4 regions of the Streptomyces sp. NPDC088124 genome follow, and region 4 is predicted to be linked to each of the others. Evidence: riboswitches for the same ligand, from Rfam matches in the RefSeq annotation. Region 4 holds a riboswitch; each other region holds the start of a gene.
The links. Region 4 has a riboswitch for S-adenosylmethionine ahead of AB0P17_RS01960 (aminotransferase class V-fold PLP-dependent enzyme). Riboswitches for the same ligand answer to the same signal wherever they lie in the genome.

Region 1 (6,819 bases), on a different contig from region 4:
CCGTGGCGAAGTACGCCGAGATGTAGCCCTTGTCGAAGCGCATGCCCTCGGTGAGCTCAAGCTCCAGACCGAAGGTCTGCGACTCCTCGACGGTGATGACGCCTTCCTTGCCGACCTTGTCCATCGCCTCGGCGATGAGCTCGCCGATCTGCGTGTCGGCGGCGGAGATGGAGGCCGTCGAAGCGATCTGCTCCTTGGTCTCCACGTCCTTGGCCTGCTCCAGCAGGGCGCCGGAGACGGCCTCGACGGCCTTCTCGATGCCGCGCTTGAGGGCCATCGGGTTGGCGCCGGCCGCCACGTTGCGCAGGCCCTCGCGGACGAGCGCCTGGGCGAGGACGGTCGCGGTGGTCGTACCGTCACCGGCGACGTCGTCCGTCTTCTTGGCGACTTCCTTGACCAGCTCGGCGCCGATCTTCTCGTACGGGTCCTCGAGCTCGATCTCCTTGGCGATGGACACACCATCGTTGGTGATCGTGGGGGCGCCCCACTTCTTCTCGAGGACGACGTTGCGGCCCTTGGGACCAAGGGTGACCTTGACGGCGTCGGCGAGCTGGTTCATCCCGCGCTCGAGACCGCGCCGTGCCTCCTCGTCGAACGCGATGATCTTGGCCATGTGAAGTGGTCCTCCCGGACGGATGGGGTCTCCCCTGCTCGAACGCAGTTGAGAGCTTGGGGAAGGATTGCTCCGGACCGCGCTGGCGCCCGCGACGGACGGCCTGAGAGCCGCTGGTTCCTTGCCCCACCGACTCTTCGGGCCTCACCGACCCGGTCCTTAAGTTGTCACTCTCACTCGCAGAGTGCTAACGCCAATAATTAGCACTCGACCCATGAGAGTGCAAGCGCCCGCAGGGCGTCGTTGTGGGGTGGCGGCCGGGCGACGGGTGGGCGCGAGCACCTGAGGACTTCGCACCCGGAGCCGAGCGGACACGCGTGAGGGGCCCGTATCCCGGTGCGGGATGCGGGCCCCTCATGCGTGAGTGGGTGCAGAGTGCGTACTGACCGCGTACGTGAGTGCGTCGGTGGCCGATCGCGCCGGGATCAGACGGCGAGCTTGACCATGTCCGCCTGCGGACCCTTCTGGCCCTGCGAGATCTCGAACTCCACTCGCTGACCTTCTTCAAGGGTGCGGTAACCGTCCATCTGGATCGCGCTGTAGTGGACGAATACATCCGCACCACCGTCGACCGCGATGAAGCCGTAGCCCTTCTCCGCGTTGAACCACTTGACGGTGCCCTGAGCCATGCCAACTCCCCTATTACTGGCCCTTGGACGGGGCCACACTTCGCGCCGGAACGCGTCGACCGCGGCTGAATGTATCTGCCCAACTGCCCTCTGCAACAGGTCAATCGGACGAGAAATCTGGGCCTGGCCGAACACGCATAGTGCTGAATCCACTGCGTTCCGGGGCAAGTCGGGCCGGGCAAAGGGTACGTACACCACATACGGCGCCAGGACTTTGCCCTCATGTTGTCGCGTTCTCGCTCGCGTTCGGAGCGGGCGACGGCGGGGCGTTCCCACACTCTACCGTGCTCAACCATGTAGAACGGTCCCCTCCGCTTCTGTCGCGGAGAGGACCGTTTCCCTTACGGAGCGCGGCGGCGTCAGCCTCCGGCGACCGCCGGGATGATGGAGATGCCCGCGCCCGCCGGGGTGGCGGTCTCCAGGCCCTGCTCGAAGCGGACGTCGTCGTCGTTCACGTACACGTTCACGAAGCGGCGCAGCTTGCCGTCGTCGTCCAGGACACGCGCGGCGATGCCCGGGTGGCTCGTCTCCAGGGACTGGATGACCTCGGAGAGGTTCGCGCCCTCCGCGGGGACTTCGGCCTGGCCGGCGGTGTAGGTGCGGAGGATGGTGGGGATACGGACCTTGACGCTCATGATGGGACCTTTCTGCGAAGTCGAAGTCGGAGTCGGTGGTCGGTGGTCGGCCTGACGGATCATCGGTTCGTCAGCGGGGTCAGCTTGGCCGCGTGATCAGCTCGCGGCAAGACCGGCTTCGCGGAACGCGTCGAGACTCGGGCGGATCGTCGCCGTCGGACCGGTCGTCGGCGCCACGGCGTCCAGCGTCTTGAGCCCGTCACCGGTGTTGAGGACGACCGTGGTGAGGGCCGGGTCGAGGACGCCGGTCTCGATGAGCTTCTTCGTCACGCCGACGGTCACCCCGCCCGCGGTCTCGGCGAAGATGCCCTCGGTGCGCGCCAGCAGCTTGATCGCGTCGACGATCTGCTCGTCGTTCACGTCCTCCACCGCGCCGCCGGTGCGCCGGGCGATGTCCAGGACGTACGGGCCGTCGGCCGGGTTGCCGATCGCCAGGGACTTGGCGATGGTGTCCGGCTTCTGCGGCCGTACGACGTCGTGGCCGGCCTTGAAGGCGGTGGAGACCGGCGAGCAGCCCTCGGCCTGGGCGCCGAAGATCTTGTAGGGGCGGTCCTCGACGAGACCCAGCCTGATCAGCTCCTGGAGCCCCTTGTCGATCTTCGTGAGCTGCGATCCCGAGGCGATCGGGATGACGATCTGGTCCGGCAGCCGCCAGCCGAGCTGCTCGCAGATCTCGTACGCGAGGGTCTTGGAGCCCTCTCCGTAGTACGGCCGCAGGTTGACGTTGACGAAGCCCCAGCCCTCGCCCAGCGGGTCGCCGATGAGCTCGGAGCAGAAGCGGTTGACGTCGTCGTAGTTGCCCTCGATGCCGACCAGCTCGCCGCCGTACACCGCGGCCATGACGACCTTGCCCTGCTCCAGGTCGTGCGGGATGAAGACGCAGGAGCGGAAACCGGCGCGGGCCGCGGCGGCGCCGACGGCGCCCGCGAGGTTGCCGGTGGAGGAGCAGGAGAGGGTGGTGAAGCCGAAGGCGCGCGCGGCCTCGACGGCGATGGCGACGACGCGGTCCTTGAAGGAGTGCGTCGGGTTGCCGGAGTCGTCCTTGATGTGGAGCGAGCCGGTGATCCCCAGCTCACGGGCGAGGTTGTCGGCCTTGACCAGCTTGGTGAAACCGGGGTTGAGGCTGGGCTTCGAGGCGACGTCCGCGGGGACCGGCAGCAGCGGCGCGTACCGCCAGATGTTGTCCGGGCCCTCGGCGATGCGCTTCTTCAGCTCTTCGGGGCCGCCGCTCGGCAGGTCGTACGCGACTTCGAGCGGCCCGAAACAGCTCGCGCAGGCGAAGATGGGGCCGAGGTCGAAACGCTCTCCGCATTCGCGGCACGAGAGTGCGGCGGCGGGTCCGAGGTCGACGGTCGCGTCGGTACCGCTCCGGACGGTCTGCACAGCCATGATGGCGAGGCCCTTTCTCCTCATCTTCCTCGCGACGTACTTCGCCACGAGACGGAATTGGCACCTTCCCCACCGTGACCTCATGGTCGGCGGGAGGGTTGCCGGGACTTCAACGGGCCGTTCCCTCAGTCCCTCTGGATGAGCGCTATGGCGCCGGAGCCTTGGTCCGGTGCGTTTGTTCACGTCCTGACCCCGGCATGCCGTGGTCATTCACGTTGTTCAAGACTGTAACCGAAGGGGCGGAGGGTTGAGATAGTCGTCCGCACCGCGAGATGGATCACGTTGCGGCATGTGCGCCAACGTGCGTGCCGACGTACGAGCCATGAGACATCACGTACCTGACCGAGAACGCGCGCAGGGAGTACCGAACGTGCTGGAAGAGGTGGAGCACTGGCTGACCAGGCGTTCCTGGTCGGCGGGGGACCGTACGCTCGACCGGCTCCTGGCGGCGAAGGCGGCGCGCGGCGCCACGGTGAGCGTGGTCCTGCCGGCGCTCGACGAGCAGGAGACGGTCGGCGCGATAGTCGCCGTCATCCGGCGCGAGCTGATGGAGCGGGTGCGGCTGGTCGACGAGCTGGTGGTGATCGACTCCGGCTCCGCCGACCGTACGGCCGAGGTCGCCGCGGCGGCGGGCGCGCGGGTCGTCCACCGGGACACGATCCTGCCGCGGCTGCCCGCGCTGCCCGGCAAGGGCGAGGTGCTGTGGCGGTCGCTGCTGGTGACGCGCGGTGACATCGTGTGCTTCGTCGACGCCGATCTGCGGGAGTTCTCGCCGGATTTCGTCTCGGGGATCGTGGGCCCGCTGCTCACCGAGCCCGAGGTGCAGTTCGTGAAGGCGATGTACGACCGCCCGCTGCGCCAGGGGCCGGCGCCGGAGGCCGGCCAGGGCGGGCGGGTGACCGAGCTGGTGGCGCGCCCGCTGCTCAACCTGCACTGGCCCCGGCTGGCGGGCTTCGTCCAGCCGCTGGGCGGGGAGTACGCGGCGCGCCGCTCGCTGCTGGAGCGGCTGCCGTTCCCGGTGGGGTACGGCGTGGAGCTGGGCCTGCTGGTGGACGCGCTGCACACGGTGGGGCTCGACGCGCTGGCCCAGGTGGACGTGGGTGTACGGCTCCACCGCCACCAGGACGACCGGGCGCTGGGGCGGATGGCCGCGGCGATCTACCGCACGGCGCAGCTGCGGCTCCAGCGGGGCCATCTCGTACGGCCGCGGCTGACGCAGTTCGAGCGGGGCGAGGACGGCTTCGTACCGCGGACACACCCGGTGGACACGGAGGAGCGGCCGCCGATGCGGGAGATCGCGGAGTACACGGCCGGACGCGCGGCGTAGCGTCGGATCATCGCACTATTTGCCTAGATTGCTCCCTCATGGAAATGAATCGCACGTTTTCGGGGGCTTCGGAACTGACCTGGGTGGTGCTGGCGCAGGTCGGCACCACGGCCGAGCGGCTGTGGCTGCTGGGCGGGATGACGTTCGCGCTGACGGCCGCGGCGGTGGTCGCGCTGGCCGCCGCGCGCGGCCGGCGCGACTAGAGAGCCCGCCGGACAACCCCCCGGAGGGGCAGCCTCCGAGCGGTCTCCGGTCGGCATCCGGGCGGCCTCCGGGTGGAAGGGGCTCCCGGGGCCGGGGATGTCACACGAGCCGTACGTTTGAGCGTTTCCGGGACGGGCTAGGTTTCGCGACATGGTTACCGAGCCGTCAGAAGCTTCCGGACCCTCCGAGCCGGCCGCCACCGGCACCCCCGCGCCCGCCCGTGTCCTCGTGGCCTCCAACCGCGGCCCCGTCTCGTACACACGGCACGACGACGGGACGCTGGAGGCCCGGCGCGGCGGCGGCGGACTGGTGTCGGGGCTGTCGGCCATCGGCTCGGACGACGACGCCATCTGGGTGTGCGCGGCGCTCGGCGAGGGCGACCGGGAGGCCGTGCGGCGCACGGAGGGCCGCCTCGACCCGGCCGACACGGGCGGGCAGCGGGTACGGATGCTGGGCATCGAGCCCGAGGTGTACGCCGCCGCGTACAACGACGTCGCCAACTCCACGCTCTGGTTCGTCCACCACATGCTCTACCAGACCCCCCTGGAGCCGTCCTTCGGCCCGGAGTTCCGCGAGCGGTGGGCGGCGTACGAGACGTACAACCGCGCCTTCGCCGAGGCGCTGGCGCAGGAGGCGGCAGAGGGCGCGGCGGTCCTCGTGCAGGACTACCACCTGGCGCTGGTCCCGGGGATGCTCCGGGCGCTCCGCCCCGACCTCAGGATCGGGCACTTCTCGCACACGCCGTGGGCGCCGCCGGAGTACTTCCGGCTGCTGCCCGACGACATCGCGGAACGGCTGCTGCTGGGCCTGCTCGGCGCCGACCGGCTGGGCTTCCTCACCCGGCGGTGGGCGGGGGCGTTCAAGGAGTGCGCCCGCGCCGTGCTGGCGGGGCGCGGGCTGACGGCGCACTGGCCGGACGACGGCGCCGTGGACGGCGGGCCGCCGTACCTCACCTGCCCGCGCGCCGGTGACGGCCCGGCGGACGGCCGGACCTACCTCGCGGTCCACGGCCTGGGCGCGGACGGCGACTTCCTGCGCGAGCGGGCGCACCGCCCGGACGTGGCCGAGCGGATGGTGACCCTGCGCGAACAGATCGGCAGGACGGCGGACGGGGCCGACCGGAAGACGATCGTCCGGGTGGACCGTACGGAGCTGTCCAAGAACATCGTCCGGGGCCTGCTCGCCTACCGGCAGTTCCTGCTCGACCACCCTGAATGGCGCGAGCGCGTGGTCCACGTCGCCTTCGCGTACCCCTCCCGGCAGGACCTGGCGGTCTACCGCGACTACACGGCGGAGGTCCGGCGGACCGCCGACGCGGTCAACGCGGAGCTGGGCACGCCCGGCTGGACCCCGGTCGTGCTGCACGTCCTCGACGACTTCGCCCGCTCCCTGGCCGCGTACCGCCTGGCCGACGTGGCGCTGGTCAACCCCATCCGCGACGGCATGAACCTGGTCGCGAAGGAGATCCCCGTCCTCTCGGAGCGCGCCTGCGCGCTGGTCCTCTCCCGGGAGGCGGGCGCCTGCGCGGAGCTGGGCGAGGACGCGCTGGTGGTGAACCCGTACGACATCGGCGCGACGGCCGACGCCCTCCACGAGGCCCTGACCATGCCCGCCGCCGACCGAGCGGACCGCGCCAAGCGCCTGGCCGCGGCGGCGACGGCACTGCCGCCGCAGCGCTGGTTCCTGGACCAGCTGGAGGCGCTGCGGGCCTGAGGCCCCTCTCAGCCCATGGCCGGAACCAGAGCGGCCAGGAAGTCCGCCAGGGCGGCCGGGCCCGGGAGGACGAGGTCGGCCCGTTCGGCCAGTTCGGGGACTTCGGTGCCGCTGGCGACCAGCAGGCCCGGGTGGCCCTCCGAGCGGAGCTTCTCGACGGCCGCGTAGGCCGGCAGGTCGCCCAGGTCGTCGCCCGCGTACAGGACGGTCTCGGCGCCGACCTCGCGGACGTACTCCAGCAGCGCCACGCCCTTGTCGACGCCCGGCGGGCGCAGCTCCAGGACCATGCGGCCCGGTTCGACGATCAGG
Region 2 (6,819 bases), on a different contig from region 4:
GACGGCGGGGTCAGCCATGGAGCCTCCGTTCCCAGAAGCGGAATCCGGTGCCGAGGGCGGAGACGCCCAGCAGGGTCAGCAGGAGCAGGGTGAGGCTGAGCGCCGCCGCCACCGGATAGTCGAAGACGCTGGTGATCTGGCTGTAGACGCGCAGCCCGGCGAGCGGCTGGTTGGCGCCGCCGACCAGCAGCGGGGTGATGTAGATGCCCATGGCGAGCGGGAAGACGACGGTGGCGCCCACCGCGACGCCGGGCAGGCTGAGCGGCACCGTGACCTTCCAGAAGGTGCGTACGGGCCCGGCGCCCAGGCTCCGCGAGGCGCGGGAGAGGTTGTCGTCGATGGAGCCCAGCGCGGTCGTCAGCGGCAGGATCGCGAACGGCAGCAGGACATGGGTGACGGAGACGACGACCACGAGGTAGCTGGTCAGCAGCGGCGCGGGCTGGTCCAGGATGCCGAGGCCCATGAGGATCCGGTTCACCGCGCCGTTGGCGGAGAAGAGCACGACCCAGCCGTAACTGCGGACGACGACGCTGGTGAGCAGCGGCGAGACGACCGCGACGAAGAGCAGGGTGCGCACCACTCCCTTGCGGGCGCGGGCCAGCGCGTACGCGGCGGGGAAGCCGAGCAGCACGCACAGGACGGTGACCAGCAGCGAGGTGAGCAGGCTCTGCCACAAGGACTCGGAGAAGAACGCCTCGGTGAAGACCCTGCGGTACTGCGTGAGCGAGTAGCCGTCGAGCGGATAGCCGTTGGCGTCCGACGGGTGGAAGCTGAGCGCGAGGACCCGCACCAGCGGGATCACGAACAGGGCCAGCAGGAAGACCACGACCGGCGCGACGGGCAGCAGCCCGCGCAGCCGGCGCGGCGCGCGGGCGGCGGGCGCGCTCATCCGGACGTCGCCTCCTTCGTGGCGGCGTCCCGGGCGCCCGCTCCGGCCGCGCCGCCGGTTCCGGGGACTCCCCCGGCCCCGGCGACTCCCCCGGCCTCTGCGACTCCCCCGCCGCCCTGACCGGGGCCGAGGAGGATGACGTCGGCGGCCGACCAGCCGAAGCTGACCCGCGCGCCGACGGCCGGGGGCTCCTCGGCGGTCCTGGCGTTGACCGCGACGCCCTCGGCGACGACGATCTGCGCCTGCCACGCCTCGCCGGTGAACGCCCGGTAGCCGACGATCCCGGAGCCGCGGACGGCCCCGGTCGGGACTCCGGCGTCCGCGTCGGCCGCGGCTCCGGCGTCCGCGTCGCCGTCGCTCCCGGCAGCCGCCTCGGCCTTCGCCTCGGCGGCCCGGACCGTGACGCGTTCCGGCCGTACGGCGAGCGTGACCGGGGCCCCGTCGGGCAGCGTGGCCAGGCCGGAGTCCAGCCGTACCCCGCCCACGTGGAGCGTCCCGTCGCCGGCTCCGGTGCCCTCCAGGATGTTGGCCGCGCCGATGAACTCGGCGACGAAGCGGGTCGCGGGCGTCCGGTACACCTCGGTGGGCGTGCCGAGCTGTTCGACCCGGCCGCCGTTCATCACGGCGATCCGGTCGGAGAGCGACATCGCCTCTTCCTGGTCGTGCGTGACGAAGACCATGGTGATGCCGAGGCGCTGCTGGAGCTCCCGCAGCTCCACCCGCATCTCGCGGCGCAGCTTGGCGTCGAGGTTGGACAGCGGCTCGTCGAGCAGCAGTACGGCGGGCCGGGTGGCCAGCGCGCGGGCCACGGCGACCCGCTGCTGCTGGCCGCCGGAGAGCTGCCGCGGCCTGCGGTCCGCGTACGCCTCCAGGCCGACGAGGCGCAGCGCCTCGGCGACGCGTTCGTCCCGCTCGGCGCGCTCGGTGCGGCGCACCTTCAGGCCGTACGCCACATTGCCGGCGACGGTCATGTGCGGGAAGAGCGCGTAGTTCTGGAAGACGAGGCCAAGCCCCCTGCGGTGCGTGGGGATGTCGGTGAGGTCCGTGCCGTCCAGGGTGATCCGGCCCGCGGTGGGCCGGACGAATCCCGCCAGGCTGTTGAGGAGGGTCGTCTTGCCGCAGCCGCTGGGGCCGAGGACGGAGAGGAACTCGCCGCGCCTGATGGAGAGCCGGCCGACGTCGAGGATGCGCTGTCCCTCGTACCCGGCGGCCAGGCCCTCGATCTCGATGTGCGCGGCGGTCCCGCCGCCGGCGTCGTCGCGGTGCCCGGTCACTTGAAGATCTGATTCCACCGCTGCTGCCATTCGTTCAGCTTGGGGGTCGCCGTCTTGTAGTCGACCCAGGTGAACGTCTTGTAGACGTCCTCGCCGTACTTGACCTTCGCCTTGAAGTCGGGGCTGTAGTCGATGGTGTCGTTGCCCGCGCCGTAGAAGGTGCCCTCGGCGAAGGGCTTCTGGTACTGGGCGGCGCTGAGGTAGTCGAGGAACTTGTAGGCGGCCTCGGTGTGCGCGCTGCCCTTGGGGACGTAGTACGAGGTCAGCGCGCCGACGGCGCCGGAGGCGGGGTAGCTGAAGCCGATCGGCTGCCCCTCCTTGGCCATGGCGAAGGCGCGGCCGTCCCAGAAGGGCACGATCCAGGCGTCGCCGTTCTGCAGGACGGTGGAGACGCTGCCCGCGTCCGCCGGGTACGCCGAGACGCAGTCCTTGAGCTGGGCGAGCTTCTCGAACGCCCGGTCGACGGCGGCGGGGTCGGAGAGCTTTCCGCCGTCCTGGGAGACCAGCGCGGAGAAGAACTCCAGGCCCGCGTTGTAGGTGAGCGGCGGCAGCGCGACATGGCCGCAGTACTTCTTGTCGAAGATGTCGGTCCAGTCGCGGGGCGCCTGCTTGATCTTGTCGGTGCGGTACAGCAGTCCGTTGGAGCCGGTGGTCAGCGGCACGCCGTAGGCGGAGCCCTCGACCGTGGACTGCTGGGTGAGGACCGGGTCGAGCTGCTTCCAGTGGCTGAGGTCACCGGTCTTGAGCGGCTGGAGGAGACCGCCGCCGACGGCCTGGTGCAGGGAGCCGGGGGTGAGGGCGACGACGTCGAACGGCGCGTCCTTCCCGCCCGCGGCACGGAGCTTGGTGAGCCAGGCGGAGTCGGCGCCGTAGACGAGGTTCACCTTGATGCCGGTGTCCTTCTCGAACGGGGCGACGAAGGACTTCTTGAACAGCTCTCCCCAGGGGCCCGCGAAGGCCGTGACGGTGATCTGCTCCCCCTTGGAGCCGGACCCTCCGTCGCCGGAGCCCCCGCCGGAGCCACCGGTGTCGACCCCGCAGCCGGCGACGGCGGCGAGGACGGTGGCGGCCGAGGCGAGGGCCAGCAGGGGGCGTCGCCCGCGTGGGCGTGACAGGGCAGCTCTCATGAGGGGAGGACTCCTCGGTGCGGGGTGACGGCGAACGGCGCGCCGGCCCGTGGGTGATGGTTCGCCGGCCGCTCGTCGAGCGGGGGCCGCTGGGCGGGGCACCATGACGACGTGCCCTGGGGCATCACGTCCGCTGTCATCTCGTGCTCCCGTCACAGGTACTGGACCTGGGTGACAGGTCCGCGCTTGCTCCCGGCACATCGGTGTGCGCGTGGAGCCGTGTCATCACCCGGGGCACCCCACCGCAGAAGGAGGGTTGCCGCCCAGCAAGCCGGGGCTTGTCGCTGGGACTCGTGACGGCCAAAAACGTAACACTCTGTGGCTGGATTCTGAAGACGAGGCGGATCACATGGTGGTCACACTCAGATCGCAGAACCGGATGAAATTGAGCAAGTATGGACAAAATTTCGCGTGAGCGTCTCGGCATCCGGTCACCGGGCCGTCTCCCTCCCCCCGGCGCCCGCGCCCGCCACGGCGATCCGCGCCACCGGTCCGGCGGCGCTCGGGTGACGTACCCCTTCGGCTACTTCGGCGCGTAGACGACGCCGAGCTTGTCGATCTCGTCGTCCGCGCGGCCGGTGAAGCCGACGATCCGCCATCCCGGCGGAGCGGTCCGGGTCACCGCGTCCGAGGTGGGGGTGCCCGCCGCGAGGGTGCGGCCGGCGTCGGTGGTGAACGCGGCGGAGAAGATCCGGGTACGGCCGTCCTTCTGCCCCTTGGTCAGCTTGACCGAGGTGAGGTGTTCACCGGCGGCGAGGGTGAGCGAGGACGCGGTGCCGCCCGTGCCGCCGTGGTTCAGCACCGTACCGCCGTCGAAGGTGAGGCCGACGGCGTCCAGGCGGCTCCCGCCGCGCAGGGTGAGGGTGCGGGGCGCGGGGGTGGCCGGAAGGGCGCGGGCGTCGTTGAACGCGGTGCCGTGCGGGCCGCCGAAGAAGTCGGAGGCGCGGCGGTCGGCGGGCAGCGACCAGGAGAGGCCGACGGCGTGCGGGTAGTGGTCGGAGAGGTGCTTGCCCGCGCCGTCGAGGAAGGCGCGCCAGTCGTTGGTGAAGGAGGTGGCGTCGAGGCCGACCAGCGGACCGCTCCGGTAGAGGACCTTGTCGACGACCTCGCAGGTGTCGGTGGGCGCGGCGGAGTCGCAGACCAGCGCCTCACTGCCGGGGGCCGGGGCGGAGCCACCGCGTACCAGCTCCACCCAGGCGTCGGTGAGGCCGTTCTCCGAGAGGAGCGTGCGGATGTTGTCCCCGGTGCGCGTGTAGCGGGTGTTGGTGTCGCCCATGACGATGACGGCGTTGCCCGCGCTGTACGTCCGGATGAAGGACGAGAGCTGGACAATGTTGGCGCGCCGGGCGGCGAGCGCGGCGTCCGTCGTGTCGGCGTTGGTGTGGACGTTGTAGAGGTCCACGAACACGCCCTCGGCGAGCCGGACCCGGGCGAGCGAGAAGCCCTTGGGGGTGAGGCAGTCGGTGCCCGTGCAGTCGTTCCAGCGGACCCGCTCGAAGTCGTCGAAGGGGTGGTCGGACAGGGTGTTGAGGCCGTCGCCGAAGGCGGCGCCGCCGCTGGTGGCGGTGCGGTACGGGTGGGCGTCGTTGGCGTACAGCGAGGCGTGGTAGTTGAAGTCCTCCTGCACGTTGACGATGCCGTACGGGCCCAGGCGCTGCCCGATGAGCGGGGTGTTGGTCTGGGGATCGCTCTGGCCGAGGCCGAGCGGGAGCCCGGCGATGTTGTACGTCAGCAGCGTGAGGGAGCCGGAGTCGGCCGCCGGGGCCGCCTGGGCCGCCGGAGCCGCGGCGACCGGTGTGGCCGCGCCGGTGGCGAGGCCGGTGAGCGCCAGCGCGCCGGCGGCGAGGACACCGGCCAGCGCGCGTATCGGGGTTCGCATGTGGGGGCCTTCCCGAGAGGGCGGGAGAAGAGTACGGAGAAGTTACCGCGCAGTCATCATCTACGGTCAAGTGCCTTGACGTACAAGGGCAGTTGCCCGATCGATCCATGGGATCGGCGAGTCCGCCGTCCCGCCGCGCGGCGGTTGCCCGCCGATCGTCCCGGGATCGCCGGGTGTTCATCCTTCCCCCGGATCCTCTCGGTTTTCCCTGACGGGGGTTACCGGTCCAGCAGGCTCCGCAGCGCCTCGACGACCTCGGCGGGGGCCTCCTCGGCCATGAAGTGGCCCAGGGCGACGGAGGAGTGGACCAGATCGGGGGCCCACGCCTTCCACAGGGCGGCGGCGTCGAAACCGAGGGCGGCGCCCCAGTCCTGCTGGAGGACGGTCACCGGCATCCGCAGCCGGCGGCCGGCCTCGCGGTCGGCCCGGTCGTGGGCGACGTCGACCGTGGCCGAGGCCCGGTAGTCGGCGACGATGGAGACGACCGCCGCCCGGGACGCCCTGAGGTAGGCGGCGCGGAACTCGGCCGGGATCGCCTCCGGCTCGCGGGCCCAGATGTCCAGGAAGTGGCCGAAGAAGGCGTCGGGGGCGGCGCCGATCAGCGTCTCGGGCAGGCCGGGCGGCTGGGCCATCAGATAGAGGTGGAAGCCGACGGCGGCGGAGGTGCCGTGCAGCACGTCCCACATGTCCAGCGTCGGCAGGACGTCCAGCGAGGCGAGGTGGGTGACCGCCCCGGGGTGGTCGAGGCCCGCGCGTACGGCGACCAGAGCGCCCCGGTCGTGACCGGCCAGGGCGAACCGCTCATGGCCGAGGGCACGGGCGAGGGCGACGATGTCGGCGGCCATGGTGCGCTTGGCGTACACCGACCCGTCGGTCTCGGCCGGCTTGCCGCTGCCGCCGTACCCCCGCAGGTCGGGGCAGATGACCGTGTGGTCGGCGGCCAGGTCTGCGGCGACGTGCCGCCACATGAGATGGGTCTGGGGGAAGCCGTGCAGCAGCACGACGGGGCTGCCGGAGCCGCCCACGGCGACGTTGAGGGCGACGCCGTCGGCGACCGTGACGCGGCGGTAGTCGAATCCGGTGATCCTGGGCTCCATGGTGCGGACCTTTCACTCGGTGTGTTGTCCCGTCGGGTACGCGGTGTGCCGGCCCCCGGGTACGCGGCCACTCTGCGGGCCGTCGATCAGCAACCGGTCAGCAACGGCTGACCAAGGCGCACGGACGGGTGTACGGGCCGGGGTACGAGCGGGTCGTACGGCCAGGTCCACGGGCCGGTGGTACGGCCGGGGCCCACCGGCGCGGGCCCGCTACATTGGCCGGATGACCAGCGAGGCGGCCCCACCGGACGTGACCTTCGGGGTGCTGGGCCCGCTGGAGGCGGCGGACCGGCACGGCCCCCTCGCCCTGAAGGGGCCCCGGCACCGGGCGGTGCTGGCCCGGCTGCTGATCGCCCGCGGCAGGGTCGTCCCCGTGGACCGGCTCGCCGCCGACCTGTGGGAGCGGCCCCCGGACGGTGCCGCCGGGGCGATCCAGACGTTCGTCGCCGCGCTGCGCCGCGCCCTGGAACCCAACCGCCCGCCCCGCGCCCCCGCGCGGCTGCTGGTGACGGACTCCCCCGGCTACGCGCTGCGCGCCGCCCCGGACGCGGTG
Region 3 (6,819 bases), on a different contig from region 4:
AGGAGTCGAAGAGTTCGTTCGCGGTGGCCAGGAACTCCTTGGCGCGCGCGTAGCGCTCCTCCTGCGGGAGGAAGCCGCCGCGCCGGAAGTTCTCTCCGGTGAACGCGTCCCAGGAGGTGACCACGTTCCAGGCCGCCCGGCCGCCCGAGAGGTGGTCGAGGCTGGCGAACTGGCGGGCCACCTCGTAGGGCTCGTTGAAGGTGGAGTTGATGGTGCCGGTCAGGCCGAGGTGTTCGGTGACGGCGGCCAGCGCGGCGAGGACGGTGAAGGTGTCGGGTCGGCCGACGACGTCCAAGTCGTATATTTTTCCGCCCTGTTCACGCAGTCGCAGCCCTTCGGCGAGGAACAGGAAGTCGAACTTGGCGCGTTCGGCGGTTCGCGCGAAGTGCGCGAAGGAGCTGAACTCGATATGGCTGCCGGCCTCGGGGGCGCTCCACACGGTGGTGTTGTTGACGCCGGGGAAGTGGGCCGCGAGGTGGATCTGCTTGAGCGGTTGGCTCACGGGAGGAGGCTCCTTCGGGCTCAGACGGCCGGGGCGGCGGCGTAGCGGTTGGCGGGGCGGGCGAGCCCGAGCAGCCCGCGCAGGGTGCCGGCCTCGTACGCGCGGCGGAAGGCGCCCCGGCGCTGGAGTTCGGGGACCAGGCCCCGGGTGATCGCCGGGAGGTCGTGCCCGACGACGGCGGGGCGCAGCCGGAAGCCGGACAGTCCCGACGACTGCAGTTCCTGGAGCAGATCGGCGAGCCCGGCGGGGGTTCCGGTGAAGACCGGGGCGTCGCCGGTGTACGGCTGTCCCGCGAGGGCGTCCAGGCGTTCCCGGCGGGCCACGGCCTCGGCGGGGGCGTCGTCGAGGAAGACCAGCAGGTCGCCGAAGATGTGGAGGGGTTCGTCGGCGCGGCCCGCGGCCGTCTGCTCGGCGCGGATCTCGTCGACGACGGCGCGGGCCTGAGCGGCGTCGTGCGGGGTGACGTAGCCGATGTCGGCGGCCCGGGCCACCAGCCGGTAGGGGATGGTGGCGTGGGCGAGGGCGCTGACGATGGGCTGCCCCTGGGGCGGGCGGGGGGTGATCGAGGGGCCCTTGACGGCGAAGTGCCTGCCCTCGAAGTCGATGTAGTGGAGTTTGTCGCGGTCGATGAAGCGGCCGGTGGCGGCGTCCCGGATCTCCGCGTCGTCCTCCCAGCTGTCCCAGAGCCGGCGCACCACCTCGACGTGGTCGGCGGCCTCGTCGAAGGCGTCGGACAGGGCTTCGTGCCCGGCGGGCGTGGCGTACTCCTCGCCGCGGAGCGGCGGGACCGTACGGCGTCCGAAGTGCGCGGCCTCGTTCCGGCGTGCCGAGATCTGTACGCGCAGGCCGGCGCGGCCGGTGCTCACGTAGTCGAGGGTGGCGATCGCCTTGGAGATGTGGAACGGCTCGGTGTGCGTGGCCACGACCGTCGGCACCACACCGATGTGGCGGGTCAGCGGGGCGACCCGCGCGGCGATGAGGACGGCGTCCAGGCGGCCGCGTACCTGGTCGGTGCGGCCGTCGGGTTCGGTGAGGGACGAGGACTGGAGGCCGAGGGCGTCCTCGATGGTCACGAAGTCGAGCAGGCCGTGCTCGGCCTCGGTGACGAGGTCGGTCCAGTAGGCGGGGTCAAGCAGTTCACGGGGGCGGGAGACCGGCTCGCGCCAGGCGGCCGGGTGCCAGCCGGCGCCGTCGAGGGCGACGGCGAGGTGCAGCGGGGAGGGTGACGAGGACATCGGGAGACGCCTTCCTGATCAGCCGTACGGGGAGCCGGTCCCCGTACGAGGGGTGCGGCTGCGAGGGCAACAGGTCAGGGGCGACAGAGCGCGCCGGCCACGCGGAGCAGGTCGATGTGCGTCCGGGAGTACAGGTGCAGACGGCGGGGCGGGGCGGGGGCCACGGCGCGGTGACGGGACACGGGACGCATGTGCCTCACCTCCACCTTTCCGGCCCGGCGGCCCGGCCGGCCTCACGCTCGCGGCTGTCCTGGGGGCGCGCCGCTCACTGGTCAGCAGGCGCAACAACGCGGCTGTGGCTTTCATTCCGCTGTCCGGCTTCCTGTCCGTCCGGTCCGCGACAGCGGTGGTCGTCGGGGACGGGGAAAACCGTCAGTCGTGGCAGAGGGCGGGACAGTGGCAGAGGGCGGGACAAGGTGCGGGACACGGCGCGCTGTTGACGCGCGGCAGGCCGTCGGAGCGGTCCGCGCGGAGCGGGTGCCGCCGTGCGGCCGTCCTGTCAGCTCCGTACATCGCTGTCACCATCACTTCTCCGGCCCTGGGGGCTCCCGTTGTGCGCCGCACGGTAGGCGCGCCCCGAAAAGAATGTCAACGCGGCTGCCCATCAGGTGAGATCGCGCACCCGGCTTCCTTGACGCCGTCACGGAGGGCACCGAGACTGATGTGGACGGTCACGATTGTCAGCGCCCACGGCGCGGGTTCCGCCCGCTCATGTGGTCATCGGCCCCGGCCCGCCGACAGGCAACCCTTCCACCGCGACGGGGTGCTCCGGGTGACGACCGGGTCCCGCCGACGCGGCGGGGCAAGCGCGGTCCCGCGTCTCGCGGGCCCCGGAGGTGAGACGGGTGGCAATGCCGAGGAACGGCTTGACGAGGCGCCTGCACATCGACCTGTTGCGTGTCTCCAGCGCTTACTGATCCGCCGTTGGTCCGTGCGATCCGGACCGGTGCGGGAAGCGCGGTCGCTCCGTATTCGGCCGCCGGTGCCCACAAGGCGGCGGTGGCTTCCTCGTTCCCCAAGGGAGAGTCATGCCCGAGACAATTTCGCGCGGCCCCGGCACGGCCATGGCCGGCGGTCGTCCCCCGGCTCCGTCCGCGTCCGCACTTCGCCCCAGGGTGGCCGCGGCCTCCCCCCGACCGCACCGTTTCCACAGCAGGATCGGCGTCGGCCTGGCCGGCGGCTTCTACCCGGCACCACACCGCTACGATCTCTACCTCTGCGCGGGGTGTCCCCGCTCGCTGCGTGTCTCGATCACCCTCGACCTGCTCGGCCTCGGCGAGTCGGTCGCCACCACGCTCCTGACCCGTCCCGCCGGGACGCCCGAGGCCTTCGCCTCGCTGCGTGGCGCGTACGAGGCAACGGTGCACCACTACGACGGGCCGCTGACCGTGCCCGCGCTGCGCGACCGCTGGAGCGGACGCATCGTCAGCAACGAGACCCCGGCCATCCTCCGCGACCTCGGGGGCCTGCTCCCGGGCCGCGACGGAGCGCGTCACCGCGCCCTCAACCCGCCCGGTCTCGCCCCGGAGATCGACGCACTGCGCGACCTGCTGGACCAGGACGTCACGCCGGCCGGACGGCCTTCGGAGCGGTCGGCGGCACTCGACCTGCTGGACCGCCGGCTCGCCTCGGGCAGCCACGCGTTGGGCGACACCCTGACGGCCGCGGACGTGGACCTGTGGGTGGCGCTCGTCCACCTCGGCCCGGCCGGCACTCTCAGCTCGTACCCCCGGCTCGGGGCGTACGTACGCCGCCTCGCCGATCACCCCGCCTTCCGGGACAGGACCGGGGCGGTGCCCGACGCGGCGTGAGGGCGGGCGCGGCGCCGCGCCGGCCGTCGTGCCGTCCATGACGGTCAGCGCAGCCTGGGCAGCAGTTGGTCTCCGACCCTTGCGGTCTCCTGCTGGTACGGGGTGTCGGAGAGGACGAAGTGGGTGACGCCCAGCGCGCGGTAGTTGTCCAGCGCCGTGGCCACGTCGGCGGCGGAGCCGACCAGCCAGGTGGTCGCCGCCCCTTTGCCGCCGACGGTGCCGGGGGTGGTGTACAGGCAGGTGTCGAGGACCTCGCCCCGTGCCGCGAGGTCGAGAAGCCTCTGCTGTCCTGCGGCGGTCCTGCCGTTCTCCGTCCAGGCGGTCTCCCCCGCGCTCCGGGCCGTCCGCGCGACCTTCTCCTCGGCGGCCCGCCAGGCCTCCTCCGTGGTGTCACGCACCACCGTGGTGATCCGCAGGCCGAACTGGAGAGGCGGGTGCCTGCGGCCCACCTCCTCGCTCAACGCCTTCAGCCGGGCGATGCGTTCGGCGACGCCGTCGAGCGGTTCGCCCCAGAAGAGCTGAACGTCCGCCTCCGCCGCCGACACCCGTTCGGCGGCCTCGGAGGCGCCACCGAAGTAGAGCGTGGGATGCGCCCGCGTGCCGGTGGCGTACGGGCGTGGCGCGACCGTGGACCGGCCGACCCGGAAGTACTCGCCGTCGAACGTCACGTCCTCCTCGGTCCACAGGCGCCGTACGAGACGCAGGAACTCCCGCGTGCGGGCGTACCGCCCCGCGGGGTCACTGTGCGGGTCGCCGTAGGCGGCGGGCTGGTCGAGCCCGCTGACGATGTTGACCAGCACCCGGCCGCGGCTGAGCTGGTCGAGCGTGGCCGCCGCGGCGGCGAAGTGGGCCGGCTGCCAGTACCCGGGGCGGACCGCGATCAGGGGTTTGAAGGTCTCGGTCCTGGCTGCCAGCGCGGTGGCCAGGGTGAAGGTGTCCGGCCGCCCCCACCCGGTGCCCAGGAGCGCGCCGCCCCACCCGTGCGCCTCCGCCGTCCTGGCCAGGTCGGTGGAGTACTCGACGGATCCCCAGCCGGTCGCCCTGTCGTCACCGCGGTGGCCCGGTTCGACGGTGTTGGGGATGTACCAGAGGAATTCCGGACCCATCATGACTCCGATCTCTGCTCGGCCCGCACCGCGAAGCTGCGGGCACGGCCCGGTGAGGGACTCGGGACGCCGGAGGAAGGGCGGGGCCGTGGCGGCCTCGTCGGCCGGGGTGTACGCGGTGCGCGCCGTTCAGCGACGCGAACCGGCCACCGCTCCACGGCCGTGCCGGCCCCGGACGTCGGAGGGTGAGGTGGCGTGGCGCGAGGTGGACCGGAGGGTCAACACCGTGCGCTGGACACGCGGACGAGGTCGACACAGCGCTCGCGGGTGAGCAACGGGACCTCATACATGTGAGGGAGTCTCCGCGCGATCGACAGGAATGTCAACGCGCGCCTTTGGCCTCGCCCTCACCGGATCGCGGCCCGTCGCTTCTGTCCCCGGCGTGAGCGGCGGACGACGACCGGGCGGCGGACGACGGCACGGTCCGCCCGGCCTCCGGATCAGCGATCCGCGGAGTGGAACACCTCGACGTTCAGGCGGCTGCGGTCGCCGCGATGGAAACCGGTGAACCGTTCTATCGGCCGGCCGGCCTGGTCGAAGGAGACGCTCCGCATCACCAGGACCGCCGCTCCCGGCGCGCAGTCGAGGGCCGACGCGACCGTCTCGTTCGCCACGTCCGCCTCCACCGACCGCCGGGCGCGCTCGAACCGGATTCCGAACCGCCGTTCCAGGACACCGAAGAGCGAGACGTCCTCCAGCTCGATGTCGAGCAACGGCTGCCCGACGTCGACGGGAAGGAAGGTGCGGGTGAAGGCCCACGGAACGCCGTCCACCTCGCGGACGCGCCGTATCTCGACGACGTCCGCTCCCTCGGCCACGGCGAGATCACGCGCGACCTGCGGTGTGGCGGCGACGATGCCGCGGAACAGCGTACGGGAGTGCTGCTCACCCGCGTTGCTCTGGATGTCCTCGAACGTGCCGATCAGCGCACCGCCGAACCCGTGCGACGTCCGCGGGTCGCCGACGAATGTGCCGCGGCCCTTTTCCCGGCGGACCACGCCCTCGTGTTCGAGTTCCAGGAGCGCCTGGCGCACCACGGTGCGGGAAACCTGATACCTGTCGCAGAGTTCGTGGTCCCCGGGCAGGCGGTCACCGGGTTCCAGGCCTCGTGCCGCGATGTCCTCCCGCAGCAATCGCTTCAGCTGCGAGTAGAACGGTACGTCCGAGCGCCGGTCGATCGACGATGAAATGCTCATGGGTTCCCTGGTTGTGGTGAGCCGGGCCGGGCCGAAGCTTCAGGCGGTCTCGGTCTCCCCGCTCATGTCTCCGCATCCCCTTGCCTGTTGAGAGCACCCGCTGCCCACTGCCCGCTGGGACCAGATCCTAGCTTGGCCCGGGAGCCGGTCCCCTCCAGGAAGAGTGCTTGACATCCTGTAATGACAGGATACACGATAAGCCGAGCAGGGAGTACTCGATCAACGGAGCGAAGATGGCAATGATGCCTCGGACCCGGATCTTCATGGGCGTGGTCGCCGCGGCGGTTCTCACCCTCGCCGGCACGACCGCCTACAACGTCGCGGAGAGCGGGGCGCGCGACAACACCGTTGCCTGGTGGGTGCCCGACTGGGACTACGAGAAGGCGACCGGGCTCGTCAGGGAGTTCGAACAGCAGCATCCCGGCCTCACGGTCGAGCTGGTGCAGACCACCGGCGACACGGTGGCGAACCGTACCTCCGTCGCGCTCGACTCGGGCAACGCGCCCGATGTCATCACCGAGTCGCTGTCCCGCGTGCGCAGCTACGCCGGCAAGGGGCAGCTCGCCAGTGTCAGCGATCTGTACGGCCCGAGCATGCCGGCCGGCGACTTCGCACCGGGGCTCGTCGACTCGCTCACCTTCGACGGCGGTACGTACGCCGTGCCGTACCGGTGGGCGACCAACGCCCTGATCTACAACCCCCGCCTGTTCGCGGCGGCCGGTATCGACTCCCCGCCGCGCACCTGGGCGGATTTCGAGCGGGACGCCAAGCGCCTCACCCGGGGCGACGTGGTGGGAACCGCGTGGCCGATGCAGGGCGATCCCAATGACCTGACACTGCGCTTCCTCGATTTCGCCGTCTCCGGCGGTACGGAGATCACCGATGGCGCGCCCCGCTTCACCGAAGCGTCGGCCGAGGCGGCACTGAAGCTGGTCGGCGGTTCGATCCGCGAGGGATGGGCCGGCAAGA
Region 4 (6,819 bases):
TAGAGCTTGTCGACCTTCTCCTTGACGTCCGCCTTGCTCGGCGTCGGCGCGGCGTTGGCGGCCTGGGAGCTCAGGGCGACAGCGGCGGCGGCGGTCGCGGTGAGGACGGTCACCCGGGTACGGCTCGGGGGCTTGGGACGACGGTGGGACGCCACGGAGGCGAGCTCCTTCTTCCTCAGCCGCCTGCCGGTCCTCGGGTGGGGGACGTCAGTCCCGGCTCCGCGCGTACGGCTCCCCCGCGAACTGGGCCGAACTGCGCGAAAACGGCGGTTCCTTCACTGCCACCCCGGATGGGTGATCAACCGCGCGAAGGTTCGAGGCATGACCCTAGTGACCTCCTTGTGATCAGTTCAAATCCTTGTAAGGAAAAACTCCGTCACGAAGCACATTATTTACAGACGCCGACAGCCAGCCGATCGGCAATACACATGCAGTAGCGAACATTTGACATCACACCCATGCAAGCACCGATCAATTCGGGCATTCGCCACCACAGTTGGCCATACGCCAACCGACCGGGCCGATCGGCCACGCGTACGCGCCCCGACCGGTCGCCCGTCAGGCGCGGGAGAGCCGCTTCAGCAGCAGGGCGGAGGCGACGGGCCGGGCACCGGCGCGGGCGACCCCGTCCGCGACCTCGCGGTCGGTGGAGACCACCACCACGGGGCGCCCCGGCGGCTCCGCCCTGACGAGCTGGCGGATCAGCTCGTCCGCGGTCACCCCCGGCTTGGAGAAGAGCACCCGCACCCCGCGCGGCGGCGCGAGCAGCACCGGCGCGGCCAGCTCCGCGCCGTCGAAGACACAGGTCACCTCGGCGCCCGTCTGCGCCGCGAGCATGGCGAGCCCGCCCAGCAGCCGCAGCCGCTGCTTCTCCAACGGCATCGTGGGATAACCGGTCTTGGTCACGTTGTAGCCGTCCACGATCAGATGTGCCTGCGGCAGCGCGAGCAACTGATCGAGCAGCGCCGGATCCATGTCGGAGAGCGCGCGGGCCGCCACGTCCTTGGGTGACATCCGGCCGGGCTCCACCGCGTCGACCGTGTCGGCGGGCCGGCTGGCGGCGGGCGGCAGCGCGAGCTCACGGCGCAGCCCCTGCGCCGACTCCAGCACCGTGTCCAGCAGCAGCCGCAGCCGCATGTCCTCGACCGAGCGGCCCTCGCGCGCGGCCCGGCGGCTCGACTCGACGGTGGACTCCGCCTCCGCGAGCCGCGCCCTGATCCGGCGCGTCTCGCTCTCGGCCGCCGACACCTGGGCCGCGCTCTCCGTCCTGAAGGCCTCGGACTCCGCGTGCGCGCGGCGCAGGGCGGCGTCGCCGCGCTTCACATCGCTGAGCGCGCTGCGCAGCTTACGGTGGAGCACCTCGGTCTCCTTGCGCGCGGCGTCCAGCTCCGCACGCAGCCGCTCCGTCTCGCTCTTCGTCTGCGACCTGGCGGCGGACAGCTCCGCGCGCAGCCGCTCCAGCTCACGCCGGGTCTCCTCATCGGCGCGCTCGGCGTCGGCGCGCTGCGCCTCCTCACCGGCGGCGGCGACCAGTTTCACCCATCCGGGCGGTCTGAGCACATACGCGGCGGCCGCTACGTCGACGGGGTCGGCCGCGGCGGGCGGCGACCCGGACTGCAGGGCGGCGGCCAGCTCCGGCTGGGCCTGGCCGATCCGCTCGCCGATGCGCTGCCGGAACAGGGGGTCGCTCTCCAGCGCGGCGGCCATCGCATTGCCCGCGAATTTCGCACGCCTGTTCGGAGTGAAGCGCGCGTACTGCCGCAGCTGGGCGGGCAGCTCGGTGACGGTCAGCCCGCCGAAGGCGTCCGAGACGAGCGCGACGACCCGGCGTCGTACGCCGTCGGGGAGCGGGCGGTCGAGCGCCTCCGCGGCGCCACCGCCGGCCGCACCGGCCGGCTCAGCACCGCTCGCGGGCTGCTCCACGATCCGTCACCCCATCCACCCCTTACGGGCGGTTCCCTCAGGAACCGGCACCCGGCCTGTCCACCAGCTCGATCTGATCCACGGCGTTGCACCAGCGGCAGCGCACCGACTCGATGGTCTCACTGACCACCTCACGCTCCTCGACCGTCGGCTCCCCGGCCAGGTCCAGATGGACGTACTCGACGACCTTGGACGAGCGCGTCACATCGAACCTGGTCAGATTGCCGCACAAGGTACAGCGCCACCGGGTGGAGGCCGTGGGCTGCGGAACCGTCGGAAGTGCTGCCATCGTGGCGTCCCCTCGCTCTTCATTTCCATCGTCCCTAAGCGGTGCCCCGCGATGCGGCGTCGAACCGCGGACGGCACCCGGCAACCCTACGGCCTCACGGCTCTCCCCCGGCGCCACGGGCTTCGAAGCGGGCTCTCTCCTCGCCTGGGTGCGGTACGGGCGTACCGATAGAGTGAGGGGTCCAGTCGGCGGCCACCGAGGGAGAACGCCAACCGTGATCACCGCGATCGTGCTCATCAAGACCAGCGTGGACCGTATCCCCGAGATCGCCGAGGCGATCTCCGCTCTGGACAACGTCAGCGAGGTCTTCTCCGTGACCGGGCAGTACGACCTGATCGCCATGGTCCGGGTCGCCAAACACGACGACCTGGCGGATGTGATCCCCGGCCGGATCAGCAAGATCGCCGGCGTCGAGGCCACGGACACGCACGTCGCGTTCCGTACGTACTCCCAGCACGACCTGGAGGCGGCCTTCGCGATCGGACTCGACGCGTAGACCGCCTCGGACAGGCAGGGCAGACACGGCAGGCGGGGCGGGCGCGACGGGAGCCGCCCGCCGACGGCCCGCCGGGGGCCTCCGGGTGAGGTACGGAGCTATGCGGCCGCGCCGTCCCGGTCCGGGACGCAACGGCCTTCCTCCGTACGGTAGTTCCACCGCGCGCCGTCGCTCACCAGCTCCCGCACCGCGCGCACGAAGCGCTCCACGTGCTCGTCCGGCGTCCCCGCGCCGAAGCTGACCCGGATCGCGTTGAGCGAGCGCTCACCCGGCTCGGCCTCCGGGGCGCCGCACTCCCCCGGGTCCTGCGGGTCGCTGCCCAGCAGCGTCCTGACCAGCGGGTGGGCGCAGAACAGACCGTCCCGTACGCCGATGCCGTACTCGGCGGAGAGCGCGGCGGCGAAGTGCGAGCTGTTCCACCCCTCCACCACGAACGACAGGACGCCGACCCGCGGCGCGTCGTCGCCGAAGAGCGAGAGCACCTGGACCTCGGGCACCGTCGCCAGTCCCGCGCGCACCTCGGCGACCAGCCGCTGCTCCCGGGCGGCCAGCGCGTCGAACCCCGCCTCGGTGAGCGCCTGGCAGGCGGAGGCGATCGCGTAGACGCCGATGACGTTGGGCGAGCCGGCCTCGTGGCGGGCGGCCGTGGCGTGCCAGTCGACGTCCACCCCGCCGTCGGCACGGCGCGCCACCTTGCGGCTGGCGCCGCCGCCCGCGAGATACGGCTCGGCGTCCTGGAGCCAGTCGGCGCGGCCCGCGAGGACCCCGGAGCCGAACGGCGCGTACAGCTTGTGGCCGGAGAAGGCGACCCAGTCGACGCCGAGTTCCGCGATGTCCACGGCGTGGTGCGGGACGAGCTGCGCGGCGTCGAGGACGATCCGGGCGCCGTGGGCGTGCGCGGCGGCGGTCAGCTCCCGTACGGGCCACAGCTCACCGGTCACGTTGGACGCGCCCGTCACGCAGACCAGCGCCGGCGCGCCCGGGTCGCGCTCGGCCAGCGCCCGCTCCAGGGTGGCGACGGCCTCGGCCGGGGTGCGCGGCGCGTTGAGGTAGGTGACCCGGGCGTCGCGCCAGGGCAGCAGCGAGGCGTGGTGCTCGGTCTCGAAGACGAAGACCTGGCAGCCGGCCGGCAGCACGGCCGCCAGCAGGTTGAGGGAGTCGGTGGTCGAGCGGGTGAAGACGACCTGGTCGTCGGCGCGGCAGCCGAGGAACTCCGCGACCGTGCGGCGGCTGTTCTCGAAGAGGTCGGTGGAGAGCTGCGAGAGGTAGCCGGCGCCGCGGTGGACGCTTCCGTAGTACGGGGCGTAGGCGGCGACGTCGTCCCACACCCGCTGGAGGGCCGGGGCGCTGGCGGCGTAGTCGAGGGCCGCGTACGTGACCTCGCCGCCGGTGACGAGCGGGACGGTCACATCGCGGCCGAGCACCGGGAGCGGTGCTCCACAGGCGGGGTCCTCGGACCCGGCGGAGGCAGCGGTGGCGGTGGTGGAGGCAGCGGAGGAGGAGGCGTTGGGGCGTGCGGACATGGCGTTGTCTCCCGGCGAGAAGAGTCGGAACAGCTTCAAGGACCCACACGGCGCCGTAACAGCATGACGGCATGACAGAGGTGGCGCCAGATGCGGATGTTGCCTCGACGCACGGAAGAGACCGTACGGAGGCGTGTGGAAGAAGGGGCGTAAGAGCCCTAACGCATTCGCTTGCTCACGAGACTGCTCCCTTGAGGACCAGGACCCCAAAGGTGAGAAGGGGTCCGCGCTTGCCGCGGACCTCGCTGCCCACGGCCTGGTCTTCACCCGGGGCACCCCGCCACGGACGGAGGGTTGCCGGACAGCGAGCCGGGGCCTTAATCGCTGTCACTCATGACCTTGGCCGAAAGTATCGCACGGCGGCCTGAACCCCCCAAGTGCTGTCCGCGATACGGGACGGGGCGCGGGGGCGGGGCAGGGCACGGGGCAGGGGACGGGCACGGGGCGGGCGCGAGCACCGCACGAGCACGGGCGGGCACAGGCAGGGGCCGGGACGCGCGCTCCGCGCCCCGGCCCCTCCCCTGCGTCCGGTCAGGCGTTGCTGGCCGCCACCCAGCGGGCCAGCGCGTCCCGCGCCGCGCCCGAGTCGATCGCCTCCGCGGCCCGCGCGATCCCCGCCGTGAGCTGGCTCTCCAGCGGCTCGCCCGTCAGGTCCAGCGCCACCAGCGCCGCCGCCGAGTTGAGCAGCACCGCGTCCCGTACGGGACCGGCCTCGCCCGCCAGCAGCCGGCGCGCGACATCGGCGTTGTACGAGGCGTCCGCGCCGCGCAGCGCCTCCACCGGGACCAGGTCCAGGCCGACATCGCGCGGGTCGAAGGGCTGCTCGGTCACCTTGCCGTCCCGCACGGTCCACACCCGGGAGGTCGCGGTGGTGGTCAGCTCGTCGAGCCCGTCGTCGCCGCGGAAGACCAGCGACGAGTTGCCCCGCTCGGCGAGGACCCCCGCGACGATGGGCGCCATCCGGATGTCCGCCACACCCACCGCCTGGGCTCTGACCCGGGCCGGGTTGGTGAGCGGGCCGAGGATGTTGAAGGTGGTCTGCGCGCCCAGTTCCTTGCGCGCCTTGGCCGCGTACCGCAACGCCGGGTGGAACTTGACCGCGAAGCAGAACGTGATGCCCGCTTCCTCCGCGACCTCGGCGACCCGCTCCGGTGTCAGCTCCAGATTGACGCCGAGCTTCTCCAGTACGTCCGAGGCACCGCTCGCGGAGGACGAGGCGCGGTTGCCGTGCTTGACGACCTTGGCGCCCGTGCCCGCCACGACGATCGCGGACATGGTGGAGATGTTGACGGTCTTGGCGAGATCGCCTCCGGTGCCGACGATGTCGACCGTACGGCCGGGCACCTCGATGGTGTGGGCGTGCGTGTACATGGCGCGGACCAGACCCGAGACCTCCTCGACCGTCTCGCCCTTCGCCCGCAGCGCCACCGCGAAGCCGGCGATCTGCGCGTCGGTGGCCTCGCCGCCCATGATGCGGTCCATGGCCCACGCCGTGTCGTCGGTGGTCAGGTTCTCGCCGCGCAGCAGGGGGTTCAGTACGCCCGGCCAGGTGCGGGCCGCCACGGTGTCGCCTCCGACAGGGGTCACAGCGCTCATGCTCGCTCCTGGGTGTCTGGGACGGCTGCGTGGGCCTCGTACGGTGTGACGGTGTACGGCCCGGCCGCAAGCCTATCGGCGTAGCCGGGCCCCGGTGGAAGAGTGCCCGTACTGCGGACGCGTGGGCGCGTACGACACCGCGGGGGGGCACGCCGAGGGCCCCGGCCGGCTCCCTGGGGAGACCGGGCCGGGGCCCTCGGTGGTGGCGACCTGTGTCAGGCCGGGCGATCAGTGGTGGCCGTGGCCGCTGGTGATCTCCTTGTACTCCTCCGCGGTGGGCTTGGGGAGCTGGTTGTTCTCGCCGTAGTAGCCCTTGCTCAGCTTGACCCTGAGCTTCTCGACGGGCGACACCTTGCGGCGTACCCCGTTCTCGTCGGTCTCGGGGCCCAGCTCGGCGGGCTGGTACTGCTCGTGCGCGGTCAGCTTGTGCAGGTCGCCCTGGTCCAGCGGGGTGTGGACCTCGATGAACTCACCGTGCGGCAGCCGCTTGATGACACCGGACTCGCGGCCGTGCAGCACCTTCTCGGCGTCGCGTCGCTGGAGACCGATGCAGATCCGCTTGGTGACGATGAAGGCGATGACCGGTCCGACGAAGAAGGCGATCCGGACGAACCAGGTGATCGCGTTGATCGACAGATGGAAGTGCGTCGCCCACAGGTCGTTACCGCCACCGACCAGCAGAATGAAGTACCAGGTCAGCCAGGCCACACCGAACGCGGTACGCGTCGGGGCGTTGCGCGGGCGGTCCAGGATGTGGTGCTCGCGCTTGTCCCCGGTGACCCAGGACTCGATGAACGGGTAGACCGCGATCGTGACCAGCACCAGCGGGAAGATGACCAGCGGGATGAAGACACCCAGGACGAGCGTGTGTCCCCACGCGTTGATCTCCCAGCCGGGCATCACACGGATGAGGCCTTCGGAGAAGCCCATGTACCAGTCGGGCTGGGCGCCGGTGGAGACCTGGTCGGGCCGGTACGGGCCGAGGGCCCAGA

Region 1: linked by a shared signal. The riboswitch ahead of thrC (threonine synthase) and the one ahead of AB0P17_RS01960 (aminotransferase class V-fold PLP-dependent enzyme) in region 4 are both predicted to bind S-adenosylmethionine.
Region 2: linked by a shared signal. The riboswitch ahead of AB0P17_RS37135 (ABC transporter substrate-binding protein) and the one ahead of AB0P17_RS01960 (aminotransferase class V-fold PLP-dependent enzyme) in region 4 are both predicted to bind S-adenosylmethionine.
Region 3: linked by a shared signal. The riboswitch ahead of AB0P17_RS11755 (putative leader peptide) and the one ahead of AB0P17_RS01960 (aminotransferase class V-fold PLP-dependent enzyme) in region 4 are both predicted to bind S-adenosylmethionine.

Annotation. Positions count from the first base shown of each region.
Region 1 covers NZ_JBFBJB010000040.1:48,825-55,643, forward strand. Annotated here, with positions in the region: gene groL (chaperonin GroEL) at 1-613, opposite strand, end outside; gene AB0P17_RS29140 (cold-shock protein) at 1,039-1,242, opposite strand; gene AB0P17_RS29145 (MoaD/ThiS family protein) at 1,602-1,877, opposite strand; gene thrC (threonine synthase) at 1,974-3,266, opposite strand; SAM riboswitch class I at 3,284-3,411, opposite strand; gene AB0P17_RS29155 (glucosyl-3-phosphoglycerate synthase) at 3,637-4,593, shown strand; gene AB0P17_RS29160 (hypothetical protein) at 4,638-4,796, shown strand; gene AB0P17_RS29165 (trehalose-6-phosphate synthase) at 4,948-6,510, shown strand; gene otsB (trehalose-phosphatase) at 6,519-6,819, opposite strand, start outside.
Region 2 covers NZ_JBFBJB010000068.1:30,268-37,086, reverse strand. Annotated here, with positions in the region: gene AB0P17_RS37150 (ABC transporter permease) at 1-18, opposite strand, end outside; gene AB0P17_RS37145 (ABC transporter permease) at 11-889, opposite strand; gene AB0P17_RS37140 (ABC transporter ATP-binding protein) at 886-2,193, opposite strand; gene AB0P17_RS37135 (ABC transporter substrate-binding protein) at 2,160-3,290, opposite strand; SAM riboswitch class IV at 3,468-3,589, opposite strand; gene AB0P17_RS37130 (jacalin-like lectin) at 3,814-5,157, opposite strand; gene AB0P17_RS37125 (alpha/beta hydrolase) at 5,388-6,266, opposite strand; gene AB0P17_RS37120 (BTAD domain-containing putative transcriptional regulator) at 6,490-6,819, shown strand, end outside.
Region 3 covers NZ_JBFBJB010000011.1:156,847-163,665, forward strand. Annotated here, with positions in the region: gene AB0P17_RS11740 (NtaA/DmoA family FMN-dependent monooxygenase) at 1-502, opposite strand, end outside; gene AB0P17_RS11745 (LLM class flavin-dependent oxidoreductase) at 523-1,737, opposite strand; gene AB0P17_RS11750 (putative leader peptide) at 1,812-1,928, opposite strand; SAM riboswitch class IV at 2,445-2,552, shown strand; gene AB0P17_RS11755 (putative leader peptide) at 2,589-2,654, shown strand; gene AB0P17_RS11760 (glutathione S-transferase C-terminal domain-containing protein) at 2,766-3,548, shown strand; gene AB0P17_RS11765 (LLM class flavin-dependent oxidoreductase) at 3,593-4,657, opposite strand; gene AB0P17_RS11770 (GntR family transcriptional regulator) at 5,095-5,850, opposite strand; gene AB0P17_RS11775 (sugar ABC transporter substrate-binding protein) at 6,084-6,819, shown strand, end outside.
Region 4 covers NZ_JBFBJB010000002.1:133,478-140,296, forward strand. Annotated here, with positions in the region: gene AB0P17_RS01940 (NlpC/P60 family protein) at 1-155, opposite strand, end outside; gene AB0P17_RS01945 (NYN domain-containing protein) at 559-1,923, opposite strand; gene AB0P17_RS01950 (hypothetical protein) at 1,961-2,212, opposite strand; gene AB0P17_RS01955 (Lrp/AsnC ligand binding domain-containing protein) at 2,427-2,708, shown strand; gene AB0P17_RS01960 (aminotransferase class V-fold PLP-dependent enzyme) at 2,807-4,231, opposite strand; SAM riboswitch class IV at 4,453-4,570, opposite strand; gene trpD (anthranilate phosphoribosyltransferase) at 4,763-5,827, opposite strand; gene AB0P17_RS01970 (ubiquinol-cytochrome c reductase cytochrome b subunit) at 6,056-6,819, opposite strand, start outside.